2 regions of the Lysinibacillus sp. RS10 genome follow, and region 2 is predicted to be linked to the other one. Evidence: a T-box and tRNA genes for the amino acid it is inferred to sense, from the RefSeq annotation. Region 2 holds a T-box; the other holds one or more tRNA genes.

What was found. A T-box is a leader RNA that pairs with one kind of tRNA and senses whether it is charged. The one in region 2 lies ahead of serS (serine--tRNA ligase), so its partner is inferred to be a tRNA-Ser.
Region 1: it has a tRNA-Ser gene. The T-box ahead of serS (serine--tRNA ligase) is inferred to sense a tRNA for this amino acid. The anticodon was not compared.

Annotation. Positions count from the first base shown of each region.
Region 1 covers NZ_CP167122.1:4,928,699-4,933,467, forward strand. The annotation lists gene recR (recombination mediator RecR) at 1-385, opposite strand, end outside; gene ACB089_RS24585 (YbaB/EbfC family nucleoid-associated protein) at 397-711, opposite strand; gene dnaX (DNA polymerase III subunit gamma/tau) at 733-2,520, opposite strand; RNA gene ffs (signal recognition particle sRNA large type) at 2,742-3,009, opposite strand; tRNA gene ACB089_RS24600 (tRNA-Ser) at 3,193-3,285, shown strand; gene ACB089_RS24605 (ATP-binding protein) at 3,569-4,769, shown strand, end outside.
Region 2 covers NZ_CP167122.1:794,428-799,196, reverse strand. The annotation lists gene ACB089_RS04060 (DMT family transporter) at 1-160, shown strand, start outside; gene serS (serine--tRNA ligase) at 690-1,970, opposite strand; T-box leader at 2,045-2,260, opposite strand; gene ltrA (group II intron reverse transcriptase/maturase) at 2,734-4,509, opposite strand.

The sequences.
Region 1 (4,769 bases), 1.0 Mb from region 2:
CTAGCAGAGAAGAGACATTAATATCCTCTGGACCAACACCATCCATAGGTGAAATAGCTCCCTGTAGTACATGATACATACCGTTGAAATCACGCATTTTCTCCATCGCAATCACATCCTTTGTATCTTGGACAACGCAAATAATAGAATGATCTCGTTGTTTGTCCGTACAAATATGGCATGGATCTACATCAGTTATGTTGCCACACACAGAGCAGTAGCTTAAATTTCGTTTAGCATCAATTAATGCTTTTGAAAAAGATAAAACGTCATCTTCTTTCATCGTTAACACAAAAAACGCCAGACGAGCCGCGGTTTTCGGCCCGATACCTGGCAATTTCATAAAACTATCAATCAGTTTCGATATTGGTTCTGGGTAGTACATTTATTTACCTCCTAGAACGGAAGGTTCATGCCTTGAGTGAATTTACCCATAGTTGCATTCGTTTTTTCATCTACTTTTTTCAATGCTTCATTTGCAGCAACAACGATTAAATCTTGTAGCATTTCGATATCATCTGGATCTACTACTGATGGATCAAGATTTACTTCTACGATTTCACGTTGACCAGTAACAGCTACTTTCACCATACCGCCGCCAGCAACACCTTCAAATTGTTCTGCATTTAAGGCCTCTTGAGCTTCCATCATTTCTTTTTGCATTTTTTGCATTTTTTTCATCATACCTTGCATATTTCCCATTCCACGCATAAACATATTCCTCCTAAATGATTAATCTTCAACAATTTCAATAAAATCTTTACCAAACAGCTTTTCCGCTTCTGTCACAAGTGGATCTTGTGAAGCAAGTGGTTGCGCATCATCGATAAACGGCTCTTCTGGCATCTCTGCCGGTGGCGGCTCTAATAATTCCACTCCACGATCGCTCTCAGACTGAGATTTTTTCTGTTGCTGCAAGCCGTGATCACGAACAAACTCTTCACGTAATTTTAACCAGGTTTCTTCAGGTGTACAAAGCATTTCATACATAGCACCCGTTTGCCCTGCAATTAATTGTGTAAAGTGCGCTTTTAGAGATTGATTATCGGCAACCATTTGACAATGAATATCATACTTGAATTTTAACACAAAAGCACTTGAAGATGCCGCTACAGGTTCAGCCTCCGCTAAAAGAGCTGATTGAGACTTTTGCAATTGACTTAGCGCCTGTGCCCAAACCGATTTTATACGTTGCACATCTTGTTTGGTTGCATCCTTTAGCACCTCTTGAATACGCCCTGTTGGTGCTTTATAGCCATTCGGACTTTTAGCTCGCGAACGTTGCTCTTTTGGCGCTTGCGCCGTCTGCACCGGCACACCAGCTTGTAATTGTGCTGACAGTTGTTGCACCATTTGCTCAAGTGCTACTATTTTTTGAGCAAGTTCAGGGCTCATAGTAGCTTCACCTGAAGTAATTGCTTGACTAACTCCCCCACCTGAAAACTGTACCATTTTAAGTAGCGCGGTTTCTAAGTAGATCTTTGTATGATGAGAGAATCGCATTTCTTGCTGCGTTTTCGCTAAAATATCAATGTAGCCGTAGAGCAAATCGGGCGCAAAATCATGCGCTAATGTAAAAACCCGCTCCTCTGGTGATACGAGCTCCAATAATTCCGCTAAATCATCGCTCGTTTGTAGCAATAATAAGTCACGGAAAAATGTAATCAAGTCCTCTGAAAGGCGAAGAGGATCTTTTCCATCCGCAATAAGCTGTTCTAATAATGCAAGCATTTGCGCAACATCTTTTACTTTTAGAGCTTCTGCTAATTCATAGAAAACATCCTGACTAATGGAACCAGTAACAAGTAGTGTATCCTCAAGCTTCAGCTTTTCTCCGCTGAAGGATACGACCTGATCTAATAAGCTTAAAGCATCACGCATACCACCAGCTGCTGATTGTGCGATTACCTTCAACCCTTGTTCCTCATATGGTAACTCTATATCCTCTAATACAACTTTCATGCGCTCAATAATATCATTGGTCGAAAGACGCTTGAAATCGAAGCGCTGGCAACGTGAAATAATCGTTGCAGGCAATTTGTGGGGCTCTGTCGTTGCTAAAATAAATACAGCATGAGAAGGTGGTTCTTCTAATGTCTTTAAAAGGGCATTGAAAGCGCTTGTAGAAAGCATATGCACTTCATCAATGATATACACTTTATATCTGCTACTTGCAGGAGCAAATCGAACTTTCTCAATAATGTCTCGTATTTCTTCAACGCGTGAATTAGACGCCGCGTCAAATTCAATAACATCTGGATGTGAACCATCTGTAATACTTAAACAAGTAGCACATTCGTTACAAGGTTCGCTTGATGGTGCATGCTCACAGTTTAAAGCTTTTGCAAAAATTTTAGCAGTACTTGTTTTACCAGTACCACGTGGCCCTGAAAATAAATAAGCATGTGTTGTTTTATTCGCTAGGAGAGCATTTTGTAGCGTTCTTTTGACATGTGCTTGACCAGACATTTCTCGAAATGATTGCGGTCGATACACACGGTAAAATGCTTGATACGTCAATGATTTCCTCTCCTCTTCTTTTTTAATTAGAATATTCCTATTATAACATTTGCCCCATTATTTATGAAATAGTGTCACTGTTTTTCACAAATTCAAGGTAATTCCCCTCCGCTTCAATAGAAGGAGAAAATTCTAAGGTGGTTATTATTTTACATAATTACTACATAAAAAAAACGCACCCGTCTATTGTAGACGGGTGCGTTTGAATTGGCAATTTAATGCCGTGCACCTTTCTTCGACAGCCGCACATAAGCGTTACTCTTGTCGTTAGCTCAGATTAGGCAACCCCGCGGCACATGAATAAGACCACTTAATGCTGCTTCCTTCCGGACCTGACATGGTTCATGGGTATCCATTGCGCAGGACCCAATCGTCAACACTACGTGCAAAAGGCAGACCAAACAATACGGACAGCCTCGAAAAAGGAATTCAGTCTCGCTAGAGCGGATTGCGAGTTACAGGACACCGCTACCTTCCCACCTAGCACGGCAATAACTAGTATACTTACTGTTTTCATAAATTGCAACTTAATACACATAATATTTATGTGGAATAATCTATCTGCAATGTAAAAAAAACATTTTTTCAAAAAAACATAAAAATATGTTGACGTGAATTTAAAAACATGATAAATTAAGTTTTGTCGAAAAGACATGCAGTACTATATATTATGGAGGTATACCCAAGTCTGGCTGAAGGGATCGGTCTTGAAAACCGACAGGCGGGTAACACCGCGCGGGGGTTCGAATCCCTCTACCTCCTCCATTTTTTAAAATTCCGACTACAAATGTAGCCGTTTTTTTTTTGCTCCAAAATTGTATGTAACAATTACTAGATACCACTTCCTCTTAGGTTGTGGTATTTTTTTATTTATTACGAAAAATATTGATTTGATAGTTAAGACTATTCTTAAGCATTATTGTTGAAAAAAATTATAATTTCACGTTCTCCAAAGTGTTTTTCCATAGCATCGTCGAATAATCAAGCTTTTTAGTACATCTTTTCTTTACTATCCCGCTCTATTAAAATTGATTAGGGAGGATTTTTTATGCGCTCAAATTTTTTTACAACTCGTACTTCCCTCACTTGGATTATCATAATTGCTTTATTAACTGCAATCGGTAGTGAGATTAAAATAATGCCTTTCACTGATACTACTTTTCGCTTTGGATTAGGAAGTATTGTTTTCTTTTTATGTACACTACTTAGACCTACACCTATCATTTTGGCTGGATTTATTACAAGTATCGTGACAATAGTTTTTCGAGTTATCATTAATTACTCTTTACACGATGTTCCATTAATAGATAGTTTACTTACACATCTACCTGCTGCTGCATTTTATGTATTGTTCGCAATATGCCTACAAATGCTTAGTATTCATCAGTATAGAGAAAAACCACTAATGCTTGGATTACTAGTTGCATTTAGTGAAGTCTTCAGTAATTTAGTAGAACAGCTAGTTCGTTTTTTCATTCATTCTTACACTTTTTTACTTCTTCATGATTTACTTATACTATTAGCGGTTGCTTTATTGCGTAGCTTTTTTGTAGTAGGTATTTATAGCTCTATTTTAATTGCTGAACAAAAAAAACGTGTTCAGGAAATGCTTACGATCGGCTCAGATTTATATGTTGAGACACTTTATTTAAAAAAATCTATGAACCACATCGAAAAAATTACAGCCAGTGGGTTTGATTTATATCGACAATTAAAGTCACTCGGCAATCGCGAGGAAAGTTTACAGGCACTCCTTATTGCCCAGGAAATTCATGAAGTGAAGAAAGATTCTCAACGTATTTATGCAGGTATTTCTAAGATTGTTGGTGAGAAGAGTTTTGGCACCCTTAGATTGTCTGAATTATTACATTATATTGAAGACGGCAATAGTAAATACGCTGAATTACTCGGAAAAAACATTGAGTTTAAAATAAGTATAGACACCGATTTTCAAGCGAAAGAACATATTGCACTGCTTGCACTTTTGAATAATTTAACAGCTAATGCTATAGAAGCAATTGAAGGACAAGGTGTTATTTCTATTGCTATTCAACAACAACAGGATGATACTGTAATAACAGTATGTGATAACGGACAGGGTATTTCACAAAGTGATCTCTCAATTATTTTTGAACCTGGATACACCACGAAATACAATGTGGAGGGTGTCGCGGCAACTGGCATTGGGCTTTCACATGTTGCTGAATTAGTTAACAAATTAAATGGCTCAATATCCGTTGAATCAAACA
Region 2 (4,769 bases):
GTCGCCACTAATTGCTTTAGCTATCGGACACTTTTTCTACGAAGAAGATGTCCATCCAGTTATGCTTATTGGGGTGATTTTAATATTAAGCAGCCTTGTTTTAATAAATCTCAAAAAAGTTATTCAATTAGTGTCAAAAAAAATGCCATCCTCTAATTGAAGATGCCATGCATTTATCATAAGAATGTACCATTCTCAAAAATAAATTTATGGCACAATTTTATTATTTAATAAGTGAGGACTTCTTCGTTTGAAGTCCTTTTTCTTATGATAGGTCTAGGAACACCTTCTTGAGCTAACCTGCCCTGTTAGCTTAAGTACATTGTTTCACAAACTCACATCAAGATTAACATAAAATCCTATTTTTAATTTAGAAGTGTTATTCAATTAAATGGCCCTTTAATGAAAACGAGCGCTGATCCTTATTACAGAATCGCGCCCGATTGCGGAATAGTGGAAAATGCGAAAGAGCTGCAAAATGTCATTTCTAAATTTTTTCTAATAAACCCCCATTCTTGATTATAGTAACATCTTTTTTAGTCTCGCTAAATTTCCTTTAAGAAATAATAAAGCATTTTTTTAATTCCAAGGCGTTTACACCACCCGATACTATTAAAAGCATCTGTAAATCGATAAAAAGCAATATAATTAACTGTTAAAGGATATCTAAAATAGCTTTTATCCGTTATTTATTTTGGTGCAATTATTTCTTTACCACCCATGTATGGTCTTAGAACTTCTGGAATTACTACGCTTCCATCTGCTTGTTGGTAGTTTTCTAAAATAGCAGCAACTGTACGTCCAATAGCAAGACCTGAACCGTTTAATGTATGAACATATTCTGATTTTGCATTTGGCTCACGACGGAAGCGAATATTCGCTCGTCGTGCTTGGAAATCCTCAAAGTTAGAGCAAGAAGAAATTTCACGGTACATGTTTTGTGCAGGAATCCAAACTTCTAAATCATATTTCTTCGCTGCAGTAAAACCTAAATCAGCAGTACACATTTTTAGTTTACGATACGGTAAGCCTAGTAATTGCAGTACTTTTTCAGCATGACCTGTTAACAACTCTAGCTGTTCATAAGATTCCTCTGGTTTTACAAAGCGTACTAATTCCACTTTGTTGAATTGGTGCTGACGGATTAAACCACGTGTATCACGACCTGCAGAGCCTGCCTCTGAACGGAAGCACGCACTATAGGAAGCAAAGCTTTGTGGTAAAGACTCGGCCAGTAAAATTTCATCACGATAGAAGTTTGTTACAGATACCTCTGCTGTTGGAATCATGAAATAATCTGTTTCCTCTAATTTAAATACATCTTCTTCAAATTTAGGAAGATTTCCAGTACCCGTCAAGCTATCACGATTAACAATGACAGGTGGTAGCATTTCTTCATAACCATGCTCTTCTGCATGTAAATCCATCATAAAGCTCATTAATGCACGTTCCAAGCGAGCGCCAAGTCCACGATAGAATAAGAATCGGCTACCCGTTACTTTTGCGCCGCGTTCAAAGTCTACAATTTGAAGATCTGTAGCAATGTCCCAGTGTGCCTTGATTTCAAAATCAAAAGTTGGTACTTCACCCCATTTTAATACTTCAACATTGTCATCTTCTGTTGTCCCTACAGGCACAGATTCGTGCGGAACATTTGGTAAGCGCATCATCATATCTTTGAAGCGATCTTCTACATCATTTAACTGTATGTCTAGCTCTTTAATTTCGTCGCCTACCTGACGCATACGTGCAATTACTGCATCTGCATTTTCTTTGTTACGCTTCATCACAGAAATTTGCTCAGATACTTTATTACGTTCAGCTTTAAGTTCTTCTGTTTTAGCGATTAACTCACGACGTTTCGCGTCTAAGCCATCAAAGTCGTCTAAATTTCCTAAATCTTCATTGCGTGTTAACAACATTTCTTTAATTTCCGCGAAATTGTCGCGGACGCGTTTAATATCTAACATAGTTCATACCTCCAGTAGATTGATAATGATGGCAGTAGGTTTTATAAATGAACACAAAAAAGCCCTCATCCCATGAAAGGGACGAGAGCTACCCGCGTTGCCACCCTAATTGATTAGACATTCGCCTAATCCACTTATCTCATAACGGCATTTCAACCGGCGACAGCCTACTTTACTCACTTCGACTGCGCAACTCCAGGACGGATTCACAAGTGCTTTTATCAGCTTCCACCACCCGCTGACTCTCTAAAAAAAACGTGATTGCTACTACTTCCCATCATCGTGTTCAGTTATTTAAATTTTAACAATACTGTACTATATGAAAATAGATTTTGCAAGCTATACCATAGGATACAAAATATTCTAGAATCCTTGAATCACCGGTTAATTCCGGATGAAATACACACCCAATAAAATGACCATTTCGCGCTAAGGTAATTTTCCCCTCATAATTCAGCAAAAATTTCAACATTTTTACCGACTGCTTAAATACGAGGAGCCCGAAGTCTTCAATGGAAAGTTACAATAAAGTAGTTATAATTCATCTAGAATACCCCTTTAAGTCTCTTTCTATTGTTTAGTTTAAGGACAATCCTTCAGAATCCTTAATACCTTTACAAGTTATTATAGTGATAGGTAAGCCTTTGAAGTTATCTCCAGCTTTTCCCCCACTTCACACCGTACGTGCGAGTTTCCCAGCATACGGCGTTCCAATTAATTCAATTCATTCGATTTCTATGTAAGGACAAGATGTAATGTGGAATTAGATTGCTTCGTTCAGACATTGCTCACGCAATTCATTTACTTTCATTAGTTGCTTTTTATCTAGTTGAAGTACTTTTATGAGTACTTCAATTTTCTCGAGGTCTTTAAGGTGGATTAGTCTATGAACTGATTTATGTAAAATGATTAAGTTGCTATAAGAATCATCTTGCGATAAATAATATGGAGTCCTGTGGTGACAGTGCCAGTCATCAAAGCTAAGTTCAACCCCAGTTACAGCACATTTACCATATTGCGCAATAAATCGACTAATCCGATTATCGTTATACTCAATGGATCGTTGAGGAATAAACTGTTGCATCACATTTATAAGCGTATGCTTGTTAATTGCTTTTAAACTCTGATGAATTTTATTTCTACCTTCGGTAGTATAGTTACAGATACTTTGCGAGAAGTTTAGATTTATTCGGCAACGTTGGGCATGAATTGGAGCAAGTGCCATATCTTTAATTTTATAAATTTTGCATTTGTATCCGTTATACCTTTTTCGTAAAGATTTCGTGAGGTCTTGAAGCGTCGCTTCTTTTCTAATGCCTTTTAAACGATTGTGTAGCGTTCTATGAATACGGTAGTTCAGCTCAATTAAATCATCTGTTATGTGTGACGCTGCGGCGTAATAGTTTTGAATCCCCGTAACAACCGTATTAAATCGCCAGACATTTTCAATACATTGATGTTTTTGTATTGTTTTTACCGCTTTTTTCAATTTTATTTGTGCATTGTTTAGAGCCTTTTTTGTCATATGTGAATGCGCAACATATAGGGTACGCTTCGCAGTTTTCTTAGAATGAGCTTTAATACGAAAACCTAGAAATTCGGAAGAATTTTTCTTAAGATTCACGACTTGCGATTTTTCATCGCTAATTTCTAGATGCAAACGTGTTGTGAGGAAATCTTCAACTGCATAAAACATACGTATTGCTTGTGAACGTGTTCGACAGAGAATTTTAAAATCATCGGCATACCTCACAATATAACAATGCTTTAAGTTCGATTTCTTTAATGCCTGATTCATATTCGCTTTGTTTTTATAAGCTTTCTTTGATTCAAAGTTTTCCCATTGATTACTAACCCACCAATCAAGTTCATTCAATACAATGTTCGATAGAAGTGGTGAAAGTATTCCTCCCTGTGGGGTTCCTTTTATCGGAAAACCTTCGCCTATTATTTCTGCTTTTAAAAGTCGTGAAATTATAGAAAGTAGTGCTTTATCACGAATCCCCAATGTCCACATTTGTTTTAACAGTTTCGCATGATTAACATTATCAAAGAACCCTTTTATATCAACATCTACACAATGGTACAAACACGCTCGATTTATCAAAGTTTCAAAACGTGCTTTAGCATGATGTGTACTACGATTGGTTCTGAATCCATAGCTATGCTTATAGAATTTTGCTTCACAAATTGGTTCTAATACTTGTAAAATACACTGTTGAAATAACCTATCCCAAATTGTAGGAATACCTAGCGGTCGTGTTTTTCCACTTGCCTTTGGAATAAAAACACGTCGTACTGCTTGTGGGCGATAATATTTAAACATCTTTTGTATCGTAGATACAACTTCTTCTACTGGTAATCGCTTGATATCTTCAATTGTTTGGCCATCAAACCCAGTCGTTTTACTACCCGTATTTTTCTTGATATTACGGTACGCTAATTGAATGTTTTCACGTAATTGCATTATATCTACTAAATCATAAAAATTTTGACCATCAACACTGCGAGCATATAACATATCAAATTGTTTTTGCATGTCATAGTACTCGTTATGTCTCAGTTTCTTTCGTTTTAACAAGTCGGTGGCTCCTTTTGGAGCTGAACCTCTATTAGTCTCACGAGAACCTTATTAATCGTTGAAGAACTGCCTTTCATGGTAAATAAACCTTGTATTAATCTAGTGGCGATCCCTCCACGTTCATTACACGCTTCAACGGTACTGTGCCACCACTTTCACTGATATAAAGGAAAGTTATATTATCGCTAATCTCACGATTATTTTCCTTTCCAACGTCT